2 regions of the Bacillus sp. DX3.1 genome follow, and region 1 is predicted to be linked to the other one. Evidence: riboswitches for the same ligand, from Rfam matches in the RefSeq annotation. Region 1 holds a riboswitch; the other holds the start of a gene.
The links. Region 1 has a riboswitch for cobalamin ahead of metE (5-methyltetrahydropteroyltriglutamate--homocysteine S-methyltransferase). Riboswitches for the same ligand answer to the same signal wherever they lie in the genome.

Region 1 (12,705 bases):
AGTAAGTTAATAGTAGTAAAAGGAAACGGTATACCTCTTTATCGAAAGAGGTATACCGTTTATAATATGTATAAAGTTTATTTTAGGAGTTGAGACAGCATGAGCATGAAACTAGTCATTCTCGGCTTATTACTCGAAGGAGACAAACATCCATACGAAGTACAGCATACAATGAAAGAACGACAAATGGATTGTTATATTAAATGTGCAAAAGGTTCTCTCTATTACGCTTTTGAACAATTAGAAAAACAAGGTGCGATTGCGATTACAAATGTGGTACGAGATACAAACCGACCAGATAAAACTATTTTCCATATTACCGATATCGGCAAAGACCTTTTTCATACTCTTTTATTAAAGCAATTTGAGGCCAAAAATCAAATATACAAACCAATTTATTCAGCTCTTTCTTTTGCTCATTTTGGTGATGAAGAAGCAATTATTCCTATTTTAGAGAAAAAGAGAAATGACACACTTCAATATTTACATACGATGAAAATGATATACGAACGCAGTAAAACAAACATCCCACGGGCACAGCTATATATTTTAGCAAGTGTTATAGAACACATCTCTGTTGAATTACGTTGGTTAAATGAACTACATAAAGATGCAAGCGCTGGACGTCTTTCCGAAATCGGCACAGACATAAAGTGAAGGCTCTAACGAGCAGTCACCTCCCACCTAACCTCTTTGTCCTATATGAATTTGCGGGGGCTTTACCGCCCGATTGGTTGCGTTTCTATCAATAGGAGTATTCATCTCCTGCTGATAAACCCTCAACCAATCGGGCTCTTATATTTTCCATTTCCCCTCTTCTCTCATTTTAAACTATATATATCCATTTTGATTTTTGGGCATATGGCCGCGGCTATGGATAACAAAAGGTGACCTGCGCTCGTTTTCTCTCTTTGTTTTCACTATGTCTGGGCAGGAAAAGGATCTGACCGCTTCTATGCATGACCGGATGCTCTCTCCCACCTAAAAAGAAGGGGTTTATGTCGGTTTTTTAATTTGTATTTATATAAGATATGACTGACCAGTGAATGACCCCTCCTTAACACTCTTACGAGTTGTTTGAAGAAGGGGCTTCCTGTTTCATAGAGCGTTGCTGCTTGGGGGTAACCCAAGCAGTCTTACATACTCTCCACAGACGTCGTTTATACTGTTTGGACACAACCTTGCCCTACAGTTTCAGTCGTTCTCACAAGTAATTGTTCTAACCCTTTTCGCAAAATATTTAGACTCGCATTATGATCCCTGTCTAATAGCGTTCCACACTTTGCACAAATATGTGTCCGAATAGAAAGCGATTTTTTTACACGATTTCCACAGCCAGAACAATCTTGCGATGTGTAAGCTGGGTCTACTTTCACAAGCAGACCTCCAAACTTCTCGCACTTATACAGAAGCATACTGCGAAAAGCACCCCACCCCGCATCAGAAATCGACTTCGATATCTTTCGATTCCGAACCATGTTTCGGATATTGAGATTTTCCATACAAATCACCGAATATTCTTGGGTAAGGTAATAACTTAATTTGTGTAAAAAATCTTTTCTTTGGTTTGCTACCTTTTCGTGAAGGTGTCGAACCCGTTCTACTTGTTTATTATAGTTCGCAGAGCCTTTCTTTTTCTTCGAAAGATTACGCTGTGCTTTCTTAAGTCGCTTTTCTTTTCGGCAGAGAAATCTTGGATTTTCAAATGCCGTTCCATTTGAAAGAACAGCATATTTGTTTAACCCCACATCTATACCAATTGAATTTTCCATAGCAATAGAAGAAGGTACAGCTTGTCTTTCGACACTAAAAATAGCGTACCATCTCTTGGATTGGCGTTTGATAATCAGTTGTTTGATGGTTCCTTCTATCGGACGATGAAGAAGAATATCAATTTCTCCTAGTCTTTTGTTATATAACTTTCCATTTTCAGAAAAAGACATTGCGAAACGGTGTTTCCTATTCGGTTTGAATCCAAATTGAGTGAAGGTGAGGCTATTATATTCTTTATACTTTTTCAATTTTGGATAGTTGGAATCCCCACGAAAAAAGCCATCATATGCCTTTTTCAGTCGTAAAAATACTTCTTGTAAGGGCTGTGATGGCACTTCTTTTAGAAACGGATAAGCCTTCTCCTCCCTACCATCTGGGCTATGCCCTGCACGTGCTTGAGGAAGGGGACTTCTGTTGGATTACTGTTAAAACGCAATAAAAAACAATCGATACTATTTTTCTTCCAATCTGTTATAGAAAAGCAAAACGATTTACACAGTAAAAAAATAGTTTCCATCCCTCTAAAAAACGTTGATAAAATTCAGAATATTCTCAATAATAAAGATTAAAAATTTACGAATATTCTTATTTCAAAACAGTGGACAAAATTCAAAAAATTATGTTAGAATTTGTTTCAATATCATATTCACTTGTTAAATTCCTTTCAAAAAGGAAAATAGGTACACGAAATTTTTTATTTCGTGTTTAAAAGGGAAGTTTGGTGAAAATCCAACGCGGTCCCGCCACTGTAAGTGCAGAGAGCTCTTTCCTATACCACTGTGAAAACGGGAAGGTGAAAGAACTCGTATGAAGCATCAGCCAGGAGACCTGCCTATTTTAACAACACTGATAGACTCACGGATGATGAGGAGGTGTTTTTAACGGAAATGGAGTATTTTCTGCTCCTATATACTTTTCGTTAAAAGCATTTCCGAGTAAACGGAAATGCTTACTTTCAATTAGGGAGGAAATTTAAATGGGAATTCAAACGAGTAACTTGGGGTATCCACGCATTGGATTACACCGCGAATGGAAAAAAACATTGGAAGCTTTTTGGGCAAACAAAATTAATGAAGAACAATTTTTAACGAACACGAAAGAAATTCGTCTTCAACATGTAAAAACACAGCAAGAAAAAGGCATTGATTTAATTCCAATTGGTGATTTTACATACTATGATCATGTACTGGATACAGCTTATATGCTCGGCTTTATCCCATCCCGTTTTTCTGAGTTTACGTCTTATCTTGATGTATATTTTGCGATGGCACGTGGATCTAAAGATCACGTCGCTTCTGAAATGACAAAATGGTTTAATACAAACTATCATTATATTGTTCCTGAATATGAAGAAGGATTAAAGATTTCTTTAAAAGATAACCGTCCTCTTCGTTTATATGAAGAAGCAAAACAAGAACTAGGAGTAGATGGGAAACCAGTAATATTAGGACCCTATACATTCTTAAAATTAGCAAAAGGTTATAAACAAGATCAATTTTCAACAATTCTACAACAACTGGTTGCACCTTATGTACAGCTATTAACTGAATTACATGATGCTGGTGCACGCTTCGTACAAATTGACGAACCAATTTTTGCATCTTTAACAAAAGAAGAAATCGCACAAGCGAAAGAACTTTATGAAACAATTCATAAAGAAGTACCGAATGTATCTCTTATTCTACAAACTTATTTCGATAGTGTAGAAGAAAACTATGAAGAGATTATTACATTCCCTGTATCCGGCATTGGATTGGACTTTGTTCACGGTAAAGAAGGAAATGTAAAAGCAATTGTAGAACACGGATTCCCATCCGATAAAATTTTAGCTGTAGGTTGTATAGATGGCCGTAACATTTGGAGAGCAGATCTTGATGATGTTCTTTCTTTATTCGAGACATTAAAAGAGCATGTTACGCCAAAAGATTGGATTGCTCAGCCTTCTTGTAGCTTATTACATACTCCGATTGACAAGACAGAAGAAACGCACCTGTCAAAAGAATTATATGATGCACTTGCATTTGCAAACCAAAAATTAGAAGAGCTTACTATTTTAAAACAAGCACTTGTACATGGTGTAGAAAGCATAAGTACAGAACTTACAGCTTATCGAATTGCTCATGAAGCAATTCGTTCTTCAGCTGCACGTAATCGTGAAGATGTGAAAGCATCACGAGCAGCGCTTCAGGAAGCAGACTTCTCTCGGCCTCTTCCATTTGAAGAACGCTATGCTGTGCAACAAACTGCATTACAATTACCATTGTTACCAACAACAACAATCGGTAGTTTCCCACAAACTACTGAAGTTCGTCAAACACGTAAACAATGGCGTAATGGTGATATTACAAATGAACAATACGAACAATTTATTGAAAAAGAAACAGAAAAATGGATTCGGTATCAAGAAGAAATCGGTCTTGATGTGCTCGTTCATGGAGAATTCGAACGAACTGATATGGTGGAATACTTCGGAGAAAGACTTGCTGGTTTCTCTTTCACAAAAAATGGTTGGGTACAATCATACGGTTCTCGTTGTGTAAAACCACCTGTTATTTATGGTGACGTTGCTTTTATTAACGGAATGACAATTAAAGAAACTGCATTTGCACAAAGCCTTACAAATAAAGTTGTAAAAGGTATGCTAACAGGACCTGTAACGATTCTAAACTGGTCATTCGTTCGAAATGATATTTCCCGAAAAGAAGTTTCCTACCAAATCGCATTAGCACTTCGTCATGAAATTAAATTACTTGAATCTTCAGGTATCCGTGTTATTCAGGTCGATGAGCCAGCGCTTCGCGAAGGAATGCCACTAAAAGAAAAAGATTGGGAAGCATATATCACATGGGCTGTTCAATCATTCCTTTTAGCAACTTCTTCTGTAGCAAATGAAACACAAATTCATACACATATGTGTTACAGTAACTTCGAAGATATCGTAGATGCGATTCGTGCATTAGATGCCGACGTTATTTCTATTGAAACATCAAGAAGTCACGGTGAATTCATTCACACATTGGAACATACAACATATGAAAAAGGAATTGGCCTAGGAGTCTATGATATTCATAGCCCTCGTGTTCCAAGTAAAAATGAAATGTATACAATTGTAGAACAATCCTTAAAAGTATGTGATCCGAAATACTTCTGGATTAATCCTGATTGTGGTTTAAAAACAAGAAGAACAGAAGAAGTTATTCCTGCTCTGGAACATATGGTTCAAGCTGCAAAACAAGCACGTGAATTTCTAAAAACAAATGTATAATTAAAAAATGAGGATGTCCAAAAAGGGCATCCTCATTTTTTATGCTATGAAATTTTCAACTTGCTTTCGTCTCTATATAAATCCATTTTGATTTTTCGACATATAAGCCGCGGCTATGGATAACAAAAGGTGACCTGCACTCGTTTTCTCTCTTTGTTTTCACTATGTCTGAGCAGGAAAAGGATCTGACCGCTTCTATGCATGGCCGGATGCTCTCTCCCACCTAAAAAGAAGAATTTTATGCCGTTTTTTTAATTTGTATTTATATATTTGCGGCGGTGTTATCATTCTCTCTCTTCAAAATACAGTTCATACTGTACTTTATAAAGTTCATCTTCTGTCGGTTCTTCAAGTGGAATTGCTTGTACAACTAGTATATATGCGCCTTGTGGAATCGAAATATGTAGTTTATTAGAAAGAATACTACTTATATAAACACCATCATTATGCACAGTAAATGGTGCTGATATCGTTCTCATCACTCCTTCTTTCTCTACATGCTTCCCAACAACTGCAGCAATTTCACACGTATAATCAGAGAGCGTTTCAAAAATAATGGTACCATCCGTTTCGGCATACCCTCTCTCGAAATCTTCATCCGTCCATTCCACATACGGTTGTTTTTCCTCATGATTCATAACGATTAATTGTGAGTAGGAAATTGTTAACTCCATGTATGCCCTTCCTTTCCATCATTTACTTTCAGTCCATTCGCCTCAAATCATTATCTGCTATTTCACCACAAATTTCACACGTGTGCCATCTGAATATTTGTCTAACTTATTCCCAACCCAAGAACCGGCACCTCGGTTATCACTCGGATTAATATATTCAATATGTGCACCTTTTCCACCTTCTTTGCACATTGCCATCGGCCATTCATCACGGTCATACCCTTTTTTTGCTGGATACGGAGCTAAAGACAGCTTTCTTCTATCAGCTGCACCATTTCGATCAATCGTACATACCTCAGAATGCCCTTCATTTATTGCATCTGCAATATGCTTTCCAGTTTCAGGGTAACGTTCTTTTGGAAAATCTAGAACTTGGTCATATGCGAATTCTTTCTTACTCTTTGGTTCTGTTGGTGTGAATACCTCATAAACAGCAACCAAGATAGAAAGAATCGCGATAATTGAAATAATAATGCCTTTTAATTGCTTCATATATGTACCTCCGTTTTCAAAAAACCTTTTCTCATCTTAGGTTATTATAACAAACTTACCAAGCTTATGTTTTCAGACATTATTTGCGCTCTTCTTCTTCTTTACGCCAAAAATATTCATTTTTATGCAACTTCTCACTAATCATGTAGAAAACTTCTAACCTTCCGACATTCTTTTTTAAAGGAAGTATAAATAAAAAATGGAATTGGTATATACGATACTTTTTGGGGAGGAAACGTCATGGAGGCAATATATAAAACGAAGGATGTCACAAATAAAACCGGAATCCCGAAACATATAGTTCGAAAATACAGTCAACTTTTAGAGCAACATGGTTATATAATTGCAAAAACTGCCGATGCTCGTATATATAAAATGGATGATATGCAGCTTTTAAAATCAATTCATGAACGAGCAGCTACTTTACAAGAAGACATCACAGAAACAATTCCCATCATTTTAAAAGAAAAAAACACCCCACCCGTACCCATCCTAAAACAGAATCAAGAAGTGAAAGCGAAAGAGGAAGAGCGAAACTTTAAAGAATTTATGTTAAAACTTGAGATGCTCGCACAACTAAATGAAGCTATTATTCATCAAAACTCAACCTTAATTACTCAAAACCGTTTAAAAGATGAAAAACTGGATGAATTAATGCAGCAAGTCTATGTAAAAGAAGAAAAACAAGCGGATATGCTGCAAGATCTTGTCGATCACGCCGTCCAAACAGATGCTCTACAAAAAGAAAAAATGGACTTATTAATGAATCATATGTATAAACGCGAATCGAAGCAAGAAGAAAAGATGAATAAGCTTGTCAATCACGTTTACAATAAGGACAGCAATCGAGACAATCAACTCATGCAAGTCATTCGTGAAATTCAAGAAACAAAACGATTAATAGCCGCATCAAAAGAACAGAGCTTCTTTCAATCATTTAAAAATTTATTTGTCCGGGTTAAATCTGAAAAAGCAAATGAAATGAATAAATAAAAAAAGTTACCTTTTTTTGGTAACTTTTATTCCTTGTTTATGACAGCTGGCAACGTAATAATTGCTTCGGTTCCTTTTCCACTCTCACTTTGATATTCAACCGTACCATTATGTGCCTGTAGAATACTAAACGTTACCATCAGCCCTAGACCAGTTCCTTTTTCTTTTAGCGAATAATAAGGCTGCCCAAGTCTCGCTAGCTGTTCTTTCGTCATCCCAACACCGCTATCTTTTACTCGTATCATAATGACATTACCTTGTTGAACAGCGGTTACTTTTAAATACCCTTTATTTTCTTGAATCGCTTCAATTCCATTTTTAACAATATTCATAATTGCTTGTTTTAATTTTGTTTTATCGCCAATTGTATATAGATTTTCAGAAATTTCAACTTGTAAATAGACACCTTGCATTGCAGCAAATGACGACATTAAAGTAGTCATTTCAATGAGTTGTGCAGATAAGCATATGTGTTCTTTTTTATCAATTTGTGGCTTGGCTAAATTTAAATAATCCGAAATAATTTGTTCAGCTCGATCTAGCTCTGCCAATACAAGACGCATATAGTCCTTATTCTTTACATCTTCTGTACTCTCTAACAACTGAATAAAGCCACGAACAACTGTAAGAGGATTTCGTACTTCGTGTGCTACACTTGCCGCTAGCTCACTTATGATATTCAGTTTCTCAGATTTTTGCATTTCTGTACGCAGCAGCGCATTTTCATTTAAATACTCTGTTAAATACACTTGAAATACCATTGTCATAATCATAATAAGAGAAGCAAATATGTATCCGCTGTATAAGTGAGACATAGGTGGCGTAAAGCCTGCTCCTAGCAACACATCAAACATCTCGAATACTAAACAGACGAGCACATATAAAGATGATATGATGAAGGATAAAATAAGCTTCTTATTCCTTGGGAAAATGGTCCACTTTTTAGATAACAATAGAGGAATAATTGCAAGAAACAGAACTTCTATTATTCGAAACCAATTTAGCCCATGCAAAAACCAATCGTATATAACAAAAATAAAAGCTGGAATGATTCCCACTATACCACCATACAAAAATCCACTGATAATCGGAATTTGGTGAAAATTATAACCACAAACATTACCAAAACACATGGGATACGTCATAGAAAGAACAAGCGTAATACTTGATAAAAACATAATAAAGTAGCGATTGGGCTTTGGAGGCATATTTTGATAACGATTTAGGCGAATCGCTTCATATAAAAATAGTGGCAGAATAATGATAGCAACTTGAATCATTAAGTCACGGATAAGCACCATACCCTCTCATCCCCTATATGTATTTTGATATGATTATATCATTTTATAGACATTTATGTTTTAAAATTTAGATTTTTCTCAACATTTTTGTAAATCATTTGTGAACATTAGTTAAGAAATGTTACAACTTTCCGAAATGATTGTAAACCCTGTACCAAATTACAACTAGGCAGTATACAATGAATACAGATTAAGAAAATAAAACAAAACACAGTCCAGTAAATGGACAATTATAACAGCATACGGCATATAATCCATACTATCTATGTTTACAAATAAGTGACCACTATTTTAGTAGGAGGAAGATAAATATGGCAGGAACTACGCTTGTTTTAAATGAGGAAAATTTGGTTGTTCTCGAAAATGTTGATAAATCAGTATACGAGGAACTACAAGAAAAAACTGGAGAAGAAAATTGCACATGCGCTGTCGATGCATCGGTTGTACATCTTGGAAAGGTATCTTCTGTTCTTTGGAATGAAGATGAGATAGATTGGGCATACGGTTATTAAAAAGGTCGCATTAAGCGGCCTTTTTTTATATGCTTAAAGAGGATGTTCAAAAAGTCCGGTAAAGATTGCCGCCCTATTTCTTCGTTACGTCGCCACTCCGGTACTCATGTAGTTCCATCTACACTCCTTATCCTCCTAGCTTCCGCGCCTCGAACTACTCGGCTCTCTTTATCCTTCTTTTTGAACACGTATTTAAAAAGCGAAGATATAAAAAATATGGTAAAATAAAAGAAATTTTGCAACGGAAGAAAGGGAGACAAAATGGAACAATTCATTAATCCAAGAGTAAAGGATATTCAAATTTCTGGTATCCGTCAGTTCTCTAATATGATTCAAAACTATGATAATCTCATTTCTCTAACAATTGGACAACCCGATTTCCCAACACCTTCTTTAGTAAAAGAAGCTGCAAAACGGGCGATTACAGAAAACTTTACGAGCTATACACACAATGCTGGGCTACTAGAATTACGCAAGGCGGCTTGTAATTTTTTGAAAGAGCGTTACGATTTACACTATTCACCAGAAGACGAAACAATCGTTACAATCGGTGCGAGTGAAGCAATCGATGTTACGTTTCGTACGATTTTAGAAGAAGGCACAGAAGTTATTTTACCTGCTCCTATTTACCCTGGCTATGAGCCTATTATTCGGATGTGTGGTGCAACACCTGTTTTTGTAGATGTTCGTGAAACCGGATTTCGCTTAACAGCTGCTGCGATTGAAAATGCGATTACAGACCAAACAAGATGCATCGTTTTACCTTATCCTTCTAATCCAACTGGTGTAACACTCTCAAAAGAAGAATTAACAGACATTGTAGCTGTTTTAAAAGATAAAAATATTTTCATCCTTTCTGATGAGATTTACAGTGAACTTGTATATGAAGATGATCATACGTCCATTGCTCATTTTCCCGAAATGCGTGATAAAACAATTGTCATTAATGGTTTATCAAAATCCCATTCCATGACAGGCTGGCGTATTGGTCTTTTATTTGCTCCAGACTATTTAGCAAAGCATATTTTAAAAGTTCATCAATATAACGTTACATGCGCCACTTCAATTGCACAATATGCTGCGATTGAAGCATTAACAGCTGCAAAGGACGCACCGCGAATGATGCGTCATCAATATAAAAACCGTCGGAATTACGTATACAGTCGTCTGACTCAAATGGGCTTAACAATAGAAAAGCCCACAGGTGCGTTTTATTTATTCCCGTACATTGGAAACTTAACATCTTCATCCTTTGATTTTGCAGTTCAACTTGTCAAAGAGGCCGGCCTTGCTGTTGTTCCCGGAACAGCATTCTCAGAATATGGAGAAGGTTATATTCGTCTTTCTTATGCTTATAGCATGGAAACATTAAAGGAAGGCTGCGACCGTTTAGAACAATTTCTACAGCAAAAAAGCTAAGAGGTTCCCCTCTTAGCTTTTTTGTATATTGTTAAAACAAGTTTGACGCTTCAATAATTTATGTGGGATGATAATACATTTCGTGATTGATTCTGAGTGTTCTATCTTGTCAACTAAAGCTTTTGCCGCTTCATACCCTAATTGATAAATGTTTACATCCACTGTTGTAAGTGGTGGGCTTGCAATTTCAGATAATAAAGCATTGTTAAAGCTAACGATAGAAACATCTTTCGGCACAACAAATCCCTTTTTCGATAGCGCACTTAAAACTCCTAGTCCAATTAAATCATCTGTCGCCATAATCGCCGTTGGTGGCTTTGAAAGTGCCATTAACTCTTCTACAGCTTGCTGACCACTTTCCCTTGAGAAATCAAAATGTAAAATATATTCTTTCGGCAAAGGAACATCAGCTAGTTTCAAAGCATCACTCATTCCAGCTAAACGATCTTTCGTAACAAGTAAATCTGAACCTCCACCAATGAAGGCAATTTGCTTATGTCCTAGTGAAATCAAATATTCCGTTACTTCCCTGGCAGCTGTATAGTTATCATTATCTACATATGTAATTTCATTTTTTCTTTCATATGGCTTGCCAATTAAGACAAACGGAAAATTTTGTTGCTGTAAATATTGAATAATGTGATCATTTTCACGTGAGTACAGAAGAATAATTCCTCCAATTTGACGACCTTGTACCATTTTTACAACGCCATTAAAAATCTCTTCTTCTGTTTCTCCAGTTGATATATATAAGGAATATTCTTCTACATGTGCAAACGAACTAATTCCTCGAAGAACCTCAGGGAAAAATGGATTTTGAAATGCTTTACTTGCAGAACTTGGCATAACAAGTCCAATTGTTTTCGTCGTTTGATTCGCAAGACTTCTTGCATTTAAATTCGGATGATATCCTAACTCATTCATCACTTTACGTACACGGCGCTTTGTTTTTTCACTAATACTTGGATTATCCGCAATAACACGCGAAACAGTAGAAGGAGCAACATTTGCTTTTTTTGCCACATCTTTAATTGTAACTGTCATAAATTTGTTCCTCCTCTCTTCTTTTTTACATGATTTATATAAGTTGCATCTATTTTTGTACCGTTCATATAGAACCCTCTATTAACCCAAACCTACCTTTTCCCTCTCCATGTATTGTAAAGGATACAGCTTTATTTTCCTATACTATAAAATATTTTTTTCACATCTTTCAATTCCTATGTCACATCAATCACCATAAAAAACATATTTTATAATATGGAAAATCCCCATCATTTCTATAAAATGAAACTTTTATCAGCGAGGGTCTTACTGCCCGTTCATGTGGGATAAAAAAAGAGAAATGGGACATAAAGTCCCATTTTCATCCCTTCGTTCCTCCAGCTGTTAAACCGGAAATAAAATATTTTTGCAGCGATAAGAATAAAATGGAAATTGGTATTGCAATTAATACAGACCCCGCTGCAAATGTTGTAAATTCATTACCAAACTTTTTCGCTACCATTTCGTACAATCCAACTGCTAACGTATAATTTTCTGGCGTACGTAAAATGATGCTTGCTAAAATAAAGTCAGTAAATGGACCGATAAATGTGAACAATGCTACAACCGCAACAATTGGCTTTGCGAGTGGCATGATAATTTGCCAAAAGATGCGAAAATGACCTGCTCCGTCCATACGAGCTGATTCGTCCAATTCTTTTGGAATGGTATCAAAGTACCCTTTCATGAGCCACGTATTCATAGGAATCGCACCGCCGACATAAATTAAAATTAATGCAAGATGTGTATCAATTAATCCTGTTAGCTGCGCTAGTATATATAATGCAATTAACGCTGAGAAGTTTGGAATCATTTGCAAAATTAAAAATGTTACTAAACCGTTCTTTCGCCCTACAAAACGATATCTTGAAAATGCATATGCTGTAAAACTAATTGACAATACAGAGAAAATCATTGTCAAAACACTAACTTTCAACGTATTTTTATACCAAAGTAAATAATTACTTTTGGAAAGATCAAGTAGTTCTCGATAATGATCTAGCGTTGCATTTTTCGGAATGATGCTTGATCCCGACAAACTATCACCTGGATTAAATGATGAACCAATAATCCATAATAATGGATAGAAAATAATGACACACATAACGAAAATGACGAAATAACTTAATGAAAGACGTAACATCTTCTGTCGTTTTATATTCATTTACATCATATCCTCTTCTTGGAATGATTTTGTTCTTTTAAATTGCCATAAAGCAACTGTAATAACA
Region 2 (12,705 bases), 730 kb from region 1:
TTTTTTCTTTTACTACAACACGAGATGTTTCCTCTTTCGGTTGCTTTTGCTGCTTTTCTATAACTTTTACTTCATCTACTATCAGCTGCTTCGGTTCTACAACCGTTTTTGTTTCATTTTCAGTTGAAACGTTCGTCCAATCGTAAATGGAACCTTTCCCGTTTACATAGTCTTTATATTGTATAAGAGCTAATAGGGCTTGTTCAGTTGCCATACTACTACCTTCTTTTCCGCTTGACAACCATTTGAATTCACCATTTGCTAATTGATAGGATATTAAGTTTTGAACAGCATTATAATTATTTTTAATAAATGCATTGCTCGTCGGATTGATTCCTGCTGCAGCTAGACCAATAATAGCTTGCGAGACACTATTGGAATTTTCTTTACCGTCAGCTAAAAACCCACCTGTTTTTGTTTGTTTTTTTGATAAAAATTGTACTGCTTTTCCAATGGATTTCTTAACTTCTGGTTGCTGTTTATATGGCGCTAATGCCGATAAAACCATACCTGTTACATCAACATTACTAGCGTCCTTTTTACTGCTCTGAACATTGTAAGTCCAACCACCATCTGTATGTTGAGAAGCTAAAATTGCTTTTACTAATGTATCACGATTCCATTTTGCATCTACTGGTACTTCATATTTTTTTGTATCAAGTGCAATAAGACTAAGTGTATAACCTGTAATAGAATCTAATTTTTCAGATTGATAAAGTCTTTGAATTAAATTCTCCCCTGCAACATTCTTTGGGTTACCATTAACTGCTGTAACCGCTAAAATTGTTCGTGCTACATCGGTAGAATTGAATCGATTTATACGCTTTTCTACTTTTTGTGTTAAAGACTGTAAATAGCTTATTTTTACCTCTGTTGGTATACTTTGCTCTGAATGCCCAAGTGCAATTGCAATCCAATCACTATCCACTCCGTCTTTCAGCATCTTTTGAGAAGCTTTTTGAATTGCACGATCTACCTTTTTCATTAGTAATTCATTTTTTATTGATTCTTGTGGTTTTTGCTCATTTGGCTTTTGTCCATCTGGCTTTTGCTCATCTGGTTTTTGTCCATCTGACTTTTGTCCATCTGGCTTTTGCTCATCTGGCTTTTGTCCATCTGGCTTTTGCTCATCTGGTTTTTTCTCATCTGGTTTTTTCTTACAAGTTCCTATCTTATCAAGTACTTGTTGAAGTGTTTCCTGACTCATTTTGTTCCAGTCTACAACAAAACGAAATGCAACAACATCTCCAGCTTCTAATTTATAACTATCTGCTCCACCCATTGCCGCTTTATCATTTACATCATAAGTCCATCCACTTGTTTCCCCAGCCATTAAACCATCAATACTCTTTATATACATACCATATTTCGTATTTTCGGCTGTTACTTTGCCATTCATGACCTTTTGCAATAAACTATAGGCTGTTTCCCCATCTTTAATTGACACTTCTTTTGGACATAAAATGATTCCTTTTTGCGATTCCCCAATAATCGCAAGCGTTGCTGTTTTCCCTTCAGCAAACGCAATATGTACAGTATTTGCGAAAGAAACAAATACTAATGCAAACGTCATTAATGACGTTTGCAGCCACTTTTTCATCGTTGCCATCTCCATCCGTTCCTCCCTTTGCAAAAAACTTACATAAAAAAAGCCCTCTAAGGGCGTGCAAAAGTACTCTCCACTTGAAAGTGCAAAACAAAATGCACAACACCCCCTATCCTCGTAGGTAATGGTTGTATTTGCATAGGAAAGGTAACCTGACTTATGAATGATTTATCCCGCATTAACGGACAGTACGACCCCCACCCCAAGATTCTAAAAAATTCAAGGAAGATATGTGGAGGATAAAGAATCCCCCATTGATAAAAGTCTTACTTTATTGTTACATCATTCACTTACAGTGGCGGGACCGCATTGGATTTTCACCAATTTCCCCTCTTAAGTAATCAATAAATACTATACACCTATACAATTATTAACATTATGAATTTCTGTATTATTTTACTATTGACGTAGCTTTTTGTCTATGTTTTATCTGATTTATTTTCTAAGAATATTATAGAGTAAATGCTATATAAATCCATTTTGATTTTTCGACATATAGCCGCGGCTATGAATAACAAAAGGTGACCTGCACTCGTTTTCTCTCTTTGTTTTCACTATGTCTGGGCAGGAAAAGGATCTGACCGCTTCTATGCATGGCCGGATGCTCTCTCCCACCTAAAAAGAAGGGTTTTATCTCGGTTTTTTAATTTGTATTTATATAGTAATAGACTTTTATTGAATATATTTCACTCTTTCATATGAATTGGCTCATCACATACAATTACCCCGTCTTCATCGGCATACACATAGTGATCTGAAACCCAAGAAATTTCACCAAAGAACAAAGGTATTTTTCTTTCCCCTCTCCCTTCTTTCACACTTCTTTTCGGCATCGTCCCAATCGCTAAAATACCTATATCAATATTACGAAGCTCTGCACTATCACGAACACAACCATACACAATAATTCCCGCTAAATTCCGTTCCTTTGCAATGTTTGCTAAATTATCCCCAAGCAAAGCACAATTCGTAGAACCTTCACCATCCACCACTAATACTGTTCCCTCCGGTAAAGTTTGTAATGCTTGTTTCACTAACACGTTATCATCTTTCACTTTAACTGTTGCAATCTTCCCGTGAAACTGCTCTTTCTTTCCATAAGACTGAAAGATCGGACGGCATACTTGTACCTTATTTTCAAATGCATCACAAAGATCCGTTGTTCGCCACATCTTCTTTCCTCTTTTCTTTTTCGATATACGTTACGTATTCTTGTACTTTCGCCATTCCCCTGTCTTATTTTGCAAAATTTTATATACTATAAGAAGAATATATATAAGGAAGTGTAGCTTATGAGCAGTAAAACAAACTTTTATCGCCTATTAAATATAGCATAAAACCCCATATACTGAACAAACGGCTCAATTATATAAATCCATTTTGATTTTTCGACATATAAGCCGCGGCTATGGATAACAAAAGGTGACCTGCACTCGTTTTCTCTCTTTGTTTTCACTTGGCATGGGGCAGGAAAAGGATCTGACCGCTTCTATGCATGGCCGGATACTCTTTCCCACCTAAAAAGAAGGGTTTTATGTCGGTTTTTTAATTTGCATTTATCTATTCCATAGACGTGTTAGCAAGTTCGTTTGCAAACTTGTTAATTTCCGTACTTCTTCCTATATATAGGAGAAAACTCTTCGTATTTTTAAAATTTTCTTCATTAAGCTTCCTATTGTATATCTAGAGATACATGAGAGGGTATTTAGATAAAATCCGCCCTGCCGATTAGTCAGCAGGGCGGATTCTGATAAACTATTTTATTAAATCAGCAAAGTTTGCTTTCGTTGTCTGGATTAAGCTCTCAACCTTTAGTTCAATTTGCACACCAATTTTTCCCCCGCTGACTATAATTGTTTCTAATGATCGAGCGTTTGTATCTATAAAAGTTGGAAATAATTTTTTCATCCCCACTGGCGAGCATCCACCACGAACATATCCGGAGACTTTTGTAATATCCTTCACCGCAATCATTTCCACCTTCTTTTCACCAGCAGCCTTAGCAGCTGTCTTCAAATTGAGCTCAGTATCTACGGGAATAACAAACACATAATATGCTTTGCTAGCTCCTTGAGAAATAAGTGTTTTGTACACTTCCCTTGTCTCCCTTCCAATTTTTTTGGCAACAGAGATGCCGTCGATTTTTCCGTCCTCTGGACTATATGACATCATGGAATATTCTATTTTTTCTTTGTCTAATATACGCATTGCATTTGTTTTATCTTTTTTCATATTATCCTCCTATTAATGCTTCAACAAAAATTCATATCATTACATCTGGTACATTTATTTTTATTATACAACTTTGTCATTATATCCGAGTGAAATTTCCCCAATAAAATATCCTTTTTAAAATATCATATACCTCGTGTTTTTCTTGTTTTTAGAATTTTAGGATCATCTATATAAATCCATTTTGATTTTTCGACATATAGCCGCGGCTATGGATAACAAAAGGTGACCTGCACTCGGTTTCTCTCTTTGTTTTCACTTGGCATGGGGCAGGAAAAGGATCTGACCGCTTCTATGCATGGCCGGATGCTCCCTCCCACCTAAAAAGAAGGGTTTTATGTGGTTTTCTAATTTGTATTTATATAAATTGAATTGAATTAAGAACTATGAATATCAAATTTAAATTAATATACTTTCACTCAACAGAAGCAAACACAAAAAAGAAAACCCTGCAGATTAATTGCTAGCGGGATTTAGTACATATTGGGGTAGTGAATAACTTTCAATGGATTCCATATACATTTCTGCTAACCGTGATCCATCGATTAATTGAGCATTTAATTCTTTCACATTTAAATGAGACAAGCATATATTATCGTATAGGACCCCCACTCATAGAACCCACCGTAAAAAGAGCACTTTTATACAGTGCTCTTTTTCGGCATATAGAATTTAGATACCAAATAACGTTTTTGTTAACTACCTCTACTTTTATGTATTAAATTCATTTGTTTTGCAATGGACAATCTAATTTTTGTCCTATTTAGAATAAAATAATCCGTAATCTTCAATTTTGGAGAGATAAAATTTGAGACCATATTCAGGATATCACTATAGTACTATCCATTTATGTACTGATATGTGCGGCTATTGCTTTCCTCTCCCACCATCAGTAAAAGACGCTTGTCTTTCAGCTTGTATGAAAAAATGTTTTATGTAGCAATTTTATCAACACCCTCATATCTGGAGATAGTCCTATTAAAAAGTACAGAAACAAATTGTTACTGTACTTTTATTATTTTTTATCATCATTTATCCCAATTCATACTTATAATATACTTACTTTTTTCATACTGAGTAGACATAACATCACTTATCAGAAGTTGTTAAGTCCATTTTTTACAGATGGTCTCAATATTGTGTGTTATGTATTCAAGCACCTTCACCAATAAAGATATCCCTTATCCTCATTATTCCATATAGAGAGCAACACCCCTCTCTCCGTTAGAAGAGAGGGGTGTTGCTCGTTCTTAAAATCTTTTATTTTTGTTTGCTGTTTTTTCTAAGTAAGAAAAGCCCTGTAAAGGAAGCCCCAAATGTAATTACAATTGCAACAGCAAGGATTCCCCAGGACACAACATTGTTAGGAATTGACCTAGCAAAAGTCGATAAGAGTGCTCCTAAAGTTGCTAACCAGACTAAAGCTACCAGATTAGTCCAGCCTGTTTTTTTTGTCATGATTTATTCACCTCCCATTCTTTGATTATATCATTTGGAATAAGCGATTTATTTTATATTTTTGAATACAAAACGTAACAAAAACGAAAGTTTTATCTCTTCATAGTTGTCAATGAAAATTCAGTTCATTTTTTATTTTGGGGAACAATTAATTTCTTAAGTTGATGGGCATGTATAGTGACCCCTAGTATCTGAACTAGTGGATTTCAATTCATTATTTTTTCCATTCTGTAAGCTTAACATCCCATAGCAATGCATCTGTATCAATAAATTTAATACTAAGTTCATTTGCTTTATCCAACTCTATCTCAAAAGAACTTGTGGATGTAGATATGCTTTCTTCAGAGAATCGAATGGTTTGTACATCTTTTCCATCAATAGAAATAATTATCTTACCGGAATGTTTGCTAGCACCATCAGGGATACCGAGATATCCCGAAATTTTTGCATACTTACCTTTTAACAAGTATTTAAATTGCTGAGAATTTGTCCCTTTACTACTATACATATTTAATTTAGGTTCAATTTTTTTATGAGCCACTTCAAAGCTAGTGGAATTGTTAACTTTCGGTACATATCCAGTACTTTCTGTCAGTTGATTTAGCGCTATAACAGTTCCATTTTTTAGGGATTGTTGTTCCTTTTCTAATGATTTATTAATTTCACCTACAACTACAAGTACTCCTAATGTCAAGATAAATGCTGTTACACCTGTAATAATAAAGTTTTTCAAAGTATTATTAGAGCGAAATCCTATTTTATATGCACAAAATCCTATTGTAGCACCCATTGCATTCACAATTACATCATCAATGTCAAAGCCACCAAGAAAAGTAACCATTTGTAGGACTTCTAGTATAAGAATAGAAATACAGAATGAAGTAATAAATCTAATAAAGCTACAACGATATAACATAGGAATTAATACCCCAAAAGGTATGAATGCTGTTAAATTTCCAAAATTAAAAAACCATAGATTAAAATCTTCCCCATCTACCATATTTGGCAAGCCCAAAGGAATACTACTCGGAATTAACTGGAATTCATATTCATGGTTAATATATTTTAATCCCAATCTATCGAAACCAAGAAACATAAAGTAGAGGATCAGAACGGAATATATTCCTAATATTGCAAGGGTAATGTTACGATGTTTTCCTTTGATAATAAAACCTCCTATTACTAATAATTGTTCTTATTTATACTTTTGCAAATTCGTATATTTTAAATATAACAATAAAACCATGTCGGCGTAAGTAGTAATAATCGGTTCTGTTGCAAAAACCATTAAATTTCTTGTGAGTGAAGAAGCAGATTGGATTACAGGTCAGATTATTCATTCAAAAGGCGGATTTAAAAGATAAATTAAACAAAAAGGTTCTGGTTCTAGAGCCCTTTTGTTTTTAATTTTAAGGATATATCAATTGGTGTAAAGAAATTCACTTAAAGTAACGGGTACTAATATTTAACGACACGTACCAAAATGATTAATCTTTTTTATAAAATAAGTTGAAATTAGACCAAAGAAAGAGCATGTTTTAATTAATCTTTTTTCAAAATATGCTTTTTTTTGTCGTTTTTTTATCACGGTTAATAACATTAATTTGATCAAACTTTATTACAAAGTTATAACTTACTTACCCTATATAATTTTAGTTACCATAACCCCACTTATCGGTAGAAATTTTTTTATACAAAAAAAGACACTCGAATAGGTGTCTTTTCTAATTAATAACCATTTTAACAGAAACAGCTACATCCAATAATAATTAAAAGAATAAACAATACGATTAATAAAGCAAATCCGCCACCAAATCCGGCTTCAAAGCCCATATTTTTTCCTCCTTTTAAGAGGTAAAACTAATGAGTATACATGGTTTTCAACGGTTGCGTATCACATATTATGTTTTAATGTAAAATGTGAGCATGTTTTTATAAAAATAAAAAACTTGAACGCTAAAAAGATTGATAATTCAAACTTAATTTAGTATACTTTAAAAAAGCCTTAAGGAGTGATCTCTTATGTTTAGACGAAACACTTCTTTCCAACTTCATCATCATACATAAAGCCGTGTATTCCGAGGAATTTTTTCTTCGTGGGTACACGGCTATTCCTGTTAACCCACGAAGCCATTATAAAGCTATGTGGGTATTTTTATACCTGCATAGCTTTTTTTATTTTAAAAAGGAGTGATCATAATGAATGTACGCAATGTAAAAGGAACGAAAGATTATTTACCTGAAGAACAATTGTTGAGAAACCAGATTAAAAGAGTTTGCGAGGAAACATTTGAAGCATATGGCTGTAAACCGCTAGAAACACCTATTTTAACGTACTTCCCGAAAGAAGTCCCCCCTCTTCAAGCGCGTGACGGGCGATAGCCAAGCGATAAGGTGGGGATGAATTTCGGTTAGGCATCGCCTAACTGACTTGTAAGAATAACCAATTATGATTGTGGTGCATACATTCAATATCCGATATATTCACTTGTTTATAAGATTTAGCAGGATTTTGTATATAATGGCCGTCCAAATCTTGCACATACACCATCTTCCCTGTAAATCCTGTCACGAATCCTATTTGTCCAAACGCTTTCACCTTATCACCTAGATACACTGTGCCTACATACGGTGTATTTTTATTATTTCTTTTCGCTGTTCTATTTTTCGTTTTTCTTCCTTTTCTTGCAGTTGCTTCATGAAGAGAACGCTTTTTCTTTCTAAATTGTTTGATGCGAAACTCACCACTTTGCTGATATTCTTGTAATTGTTTCGGATTGGTAATCGCAATGGCATCATTATAATGTGTTTTTGATAATCTTAATTCTTTTCGCTTCGGTGTTGTGTAACTGCCATACGTGATCTCACAATCTAAACGCTTCATGATTTGAAGCCGCAAAATATTCATAAAGGCGGTCTCTTTATACTGTTTTGGTTCCTTAAAAACGTGTTTAATTTTTCCTTGATGGAATTTTTCATGGCAATCTTCATGTACTGTCACGAGGTTCTCTGCCATATCTGAACCACCCTTATGTCGCTCAATTAGATGGTGTGTGTGCAAAATGCCACCTTTTTTCTTACAGATTTGACATGTATAATGGTCCCTCGCAAACACATAGTATCTTGTATTCCAAAAGCCAAATGCGTCTCCTTGTTGGTACTCTTTCCCTTGTATATCAGGGTTCTTTAGTTTTTGGGCATCGAATTTGCCAACTTCTACAATGACTTTTAGTGAAGGTAGTAACGATTTGAATATTTCAATCCAATGAATGATGTTATCGGTTCGGCTTTGAATCGATGGTGGAAGCCAGCCATCTTTCTTTTTTCGATTGAGAAAGCGCGCTTTTCGGTAACGGGTTTTACGTTGTCTTCGGCTTCTACGTAATGTGGCTCTAAGAGTAAGGTTCTCTTTCACATCCTGACGTCATTCAATGGTTCCTTTCGCTAGTACTTTTTCCTCTGTTGTAATTGCGATCCCCACATATTTTGCACCGCTATCGACACCGATTGTAATAGGTTGTACTGTTTCACCAGTCGCATATTGCAATTGAATGGTAAACGGTGTGTAACCTATAATCTTAGCTTTTCCTTGTTTGAGAAGAAGCCGCGCCTTACGAGTACTGCAAGGCATGAGCGGTTCTCCACGTAAATTCTTGACAAATACACGCATGTTTTGTCCCTCCTAAGAGTTTGTTTCCCTTCGCCAATGTTTGTAGGTGTTAGCAACTTCTTATGAAAGAAGGCTTGTGGTTGACCGTTCCTTCCCAACCAGAACTGTTACAGCGCCACCATAGAGCCAAGAACTAGGGAATTATTCTTGGGTATGCAACCTACGAACGTAGTCTACAAAAGGCTGAGGCTAGACAACCAGGGCTTTTTACAAGCCCCCACTTCAAAACGCGTTAGCGTTTAAGTGGTGGGTAGTTGACATATGTATGAACTGATGTCTTATAAATATGGTGGTGGCGCTGAAATTTTAAAAGAATACTTATAGAATGGGCCGTCCTTACTCTGGACGGTTTTCTTTCCTCGATTGAGTATCCATACCTGCAAATTAGTTGACATAATAAAATTATGATATATACCATTGTGTTTTTCATCTAAATATAAAAGTACTATTTTAAATAGAAATAAATAAAAGAAGAAACGTATGTTGGTTTCTCCTTCTTTATATATAAATCCATTTTGATTTTTCGACATATAGCCGTGGCTATGAATAACAAAAGGTGACCGGCACTCGTTTTCTCTCTTTGTTTTCACTTCGTATGGGGCAGGAAAAGGACCTGACCGCTTCTATGCATGAACGGATGCTCTCTCCCACCTAAAAAGAAGGGTTTTATGTCGGTTTTTTAATTTGTATTTATATAAAATACTCTATTTAAAAATCAATTATTTTATGAAAGCTTATTTATAAGTTGATTTAAATCTTGCTTTGATTTTGTCGTTAACGATTTAATTCGTTTTACATCGATTTTTTGTTTCTCCGTTGCAACGATTAACGGATATATGCTTTGCCCGATTGTTTTATAGTCAGTTGGATGTGCCGTTTCTAATTCTTTTTCTACTACATCCCATTTCTCATTAATTTGTTTTCCGAGCTTGTTTACCGTATCCAATTTTGGGTTAGCCGCTAATTGTTTATCTAAGCTTTCAATCAATTGGACAACTTCTTTCACATTTGTTTTCACATTCAACTTCTGTTTTGGAGTTGTTGCTGTTGTATCTTTATTCGATGTTTTCCCATTTGTAGTTTGATCCGTAGTTTTAGCATTTGTCTCTTTACTAGTTTCTTCCTTATCTGTCGTTTCTTTTGAACTCTTTTGGTCATTACCTGATTTTCCAGTAGTAGTAGTTGTGTTTGTTTCTTTCCCCTCGCCTTTCGTCGCGCTCGTTTCGTCTGCACTCGTCGTTTTTGCATCTTCTTTCGCGTTTGTTTGTTCCTTTTTCATTTCTTGCCCCTGATCTGTGGAGGTACTACAAGCTGTAATGGAGAGCATTGTACCAATTGCTAATGAAGCAATCGTAATTTTTTTCATTTTCATAAAAAGCCTCCTATACTTACAAATTAAACCTCCCTAATACGATTCTATTTATTATTGAAAATTCCTTTTCACTCTATTTTTTGTAATAAACTGTAATATTTATCAATAAAACCCACCATTTGAATGAATCACTTGCCCGGTTACCCACGCTGCCTCTTCACTTATTAAAAATGAAATGAGACGTGCCACATCCATTGGTTCTCCAATTCTACCAGCTGGAAACCTTCCAATAAGAGATTCCTGTACTTCTTTATTCATCCACCCTGTTTGTGTCGGTCCTGGATCAACTGCATTTACAGTGATTCCTTTTTTTGCTGCAGCCGGTGCTACTGAATTTGTAAATGCTTCAATTGCTCCTTTTGTTGCTACATATGCAAGTTCATCTGGCATCGGTCCTAACGACTGTCCGGAGGTAAGATTAATAATTCTACCACCCGTTTCCAACGTATGATTTTTGATAAATAATGCACTTAATAGCATTGGCGCACGTACATTGACCGTATAGTGTCGGTCTAGCTCTTCTACATCCAATTCATCATAATTTGTATTTGTCGAATAAGCTGCATTATTGACTAGAATAGATGGTTCACCTAAACGTTCTGAAGCCATGTATAATAGACGGTTTGGTGCATATGACTGCGCTAAGTTCACTTCTGCCATTTCACATCGCACACCAAAATTTTCAATTTCTTTTTTTAATAAAAATGGTTCCTGATCGTTCATCCCCCATGGCATTGCTTTATCGTAACGAGGCCAGTATGTAAAAAAGATATCAATTCCTTTTTGAGCAAGTAGCTTGCTAACTGCTGCTCCAATTCCATCTAAACGTGTTGCTCCCGTAACAATTGCTATTCTCGTCACTCGCTTCTCCCCCTACACAATATAGTAAAAATTTCATCAGTGTCTTTCTCTATCCCCACTGGTGATTAGTTAAATCCATTGGGCTTTAACGGGATAAATCCTCTGCACAAATACAGAGGATTTATCATTTTATTTAATATTTGCTAAAATACGTTCTGCATCTAGTTGTAAACTGCGGGTTACAATTACATTTACTATCGTAAACACAATTAAAAGAATGAAAAACATTCCCCACATACCAATGCCGAAGTAATAGTATAAAGCAAACACACCACCAACAATAATTAAATCTACTAAAATATTCGCTAGGAAATTCCATAAAGTTGTATAACGGCCTTTAAACAATTTTTGTTCTGTATCCCAATTAATATCAGCAGTTTGTGCATCCCAACGTGCACCAATTAAGTTGTTGAACCATAGGCCATTTGCACAAAGTAAAAACCATAGCAACATAAAGAGTGGAGAAACACCAGCAACAAAGATTAAAACAAGACCAAAAATAGCTAAAATCGTTATATTAATAGACCAAGCTGTCAATACTTTTGCAAAAAATAGGTCTGCTGCTTTCACCGGTAAATAACGATTCACAAACCATGTACGTCCATCTCTAGAAAAAGATGTTGTTGCAATTACATTATTCCCCATTAAGAGTAGTCCTGCACAAAAGCCAATTCCAATTGCAAGACCAGTATATTCTGGATTTTCCACATAATTAGTCAGCCATGTTAAGTTGCCATTTTGCACAAAAATAACAAAGAACAACATGATTGGCATAATAAATGTTTGAACGATACAATTTAGAAAAAACTGAGGTGTTCGGAATAAAATACGAAACTCTTTTTTTACATATGCTTTTAAATGTGAACTTTGAATCGTTGCTTTATTAAAGCTCTCTGTTGAAATAACTTCCTTTTTCGCTGTGCTCGTTGAAAGGCCAATTACCCCTTTTAAATATGTACGCTGCGAAACATAGAAAAATAATACGAAAAACGCGAAAGAAATCGCTGCAAAAATAAGAACATACAAAATTCCTTTCCACGATGCATGTTCTACTAACCCCATTGCTCCAAAATACGATGATGGAAAGTAATTTGTCATTTGAACCAAAAGTGATGATTGATTGTCTGTAAAATAATTTGCCATCATATCACCAGATGCGACACTTTTGTTTTTCCATTGAATGAATAGATTGATTCCGACGATAAAGAATAAGGAAAGCATCCCAATAAAGATATTGCTGCGATCTTTATTTTTAGCAATATTTGTGTAACGCATAATGACTGTCATTAAAAGTGACGCAAGCACAAGTGGAATAATTGGGAAAAATAAGTAAACGAGTAAAGTATATAAATAGTATGTAATAAATGCACCGCTTTGCATGCCGTAAACAATAAAGATTGGAAGTATAACGAAAGATGCCATTACATATTGAGTAATTAATACAGTAATAAATTTTGCCGTAATAATATGTGATGGTTGTAATGGTAACGGTAATAACGTTTCAAC

Region 2: another riboswitch for cobalamin. It lies ahead of QRE67_RS14880 (DUF4430 domain-containing protein); the one in region 1 lies ahead of metE (5-methyltetrahydropteroyltriglutamate--homocysteine S-methyltransferase).

The regions. Positions count from the first base shown of each region.
Region 1 covers NZ_CP128153.1:3,728,154-3,740,858, forward strand. Annotated here, with positions in the region: gene QRE67_RS18525 (MDR family MFS transporter) at 1-10, shown strand, start outside; gene QRE67_RS18530 (PadR family transcriptional regulator) at 100-657, shown strand; partial or broken gene QRE67_RS18535 (RNA-guided endonuclease InsQ/TnpB family protein) at 1,161-2,138, opposite strand; cobalamin riboswitch at 2,435-2,623, shown strand; gene metE (5-methyltetrahydropteroyltriglutamate--homocysteine S-methyltransferase) at 2,750-5,038, shown strand; gene comJ (competence protein ComJ) at 5,323-5,712, opposite strand; gene nucA (DNA-entry nuclease) at 5,770-6,204, opposite strand; gene QRE67_RS18555 (DUF3967 domain-containing protein) at 6,445-7,197, shown strand; gene QRE67_RS18560 (sensor histidine kinase) at 7,224-8,498, opposite strand; gene QRE67_RS18565 (protein YkzT) at 8,810-9,010, shown strand; gene QRE67_RS18570 (aminotransferase A) at 9,272-10,429, shown strand; gene QRE67_RS18575 (LacI family DNA-binding transcriptional regulator) at 10,442-11,473, opposite strand; gene malD (maltosaccharide ABC transporter permease MalD) at 11,796-12,638, opposite strand; gene QRE67_RS18585 (carbohydrate ABC transporter permease) at 12,639-12,705, opposite strand, start outside.
Region 2 covers NZ_CP128153.1:2,999,066-3,011,770, forward strand. Annotated here, with positions in the region: gene QRE67_RS14880 (DUF4430 domain-containing protein) at 1-1,609, opposite strand, end outside; cobalamin riboswitch at 1,731-1,984, opposite strand; gene rraA (ribonuclease E activity regulator RraA) at 2,293-2,778, opposite strand; gene ybaK (Cys-tRNA(Pro) deacylase) at 3,362-3,838, opposite strand; partial or broken gene QRE67_RS28690 (restriction endonuclease) at 4,295-4,405, opposite strand; gene QRE67_RS14895 (hypothetical protein) at 5,099-5,296, opposite strand; gene QRE67_RS14900 (VanZ family protein) at 5,511-6,407, opposite strand; partial or broken gene QRE67_RS14905 (SDR family oxidoreductase) at 6,574-6,660, shown strand; gene QRE67_RS14910 (YjcZ family sporulation protein) at 7,037-7,129, opposite strand; partial or broken gene QRE67_RS14915 (histidine--tRNA ligase) at 7,496-7,636, shown strand; partial or broken gene iscB (RNA-guided endonuclease IscB) at 7,719-8,966, opposite strand; gene QRE67_RS14925 (hypothetical protein) at 9,691-10,338, opposite strand; gene QRE67_RS14930 (SDR family oxidoreductase) at 10,441-11,199, opposite strand; gene QRE67_RS14935 (putative ABC transporter permease subunit) at 11,329-12,705, opposite strand, start outside.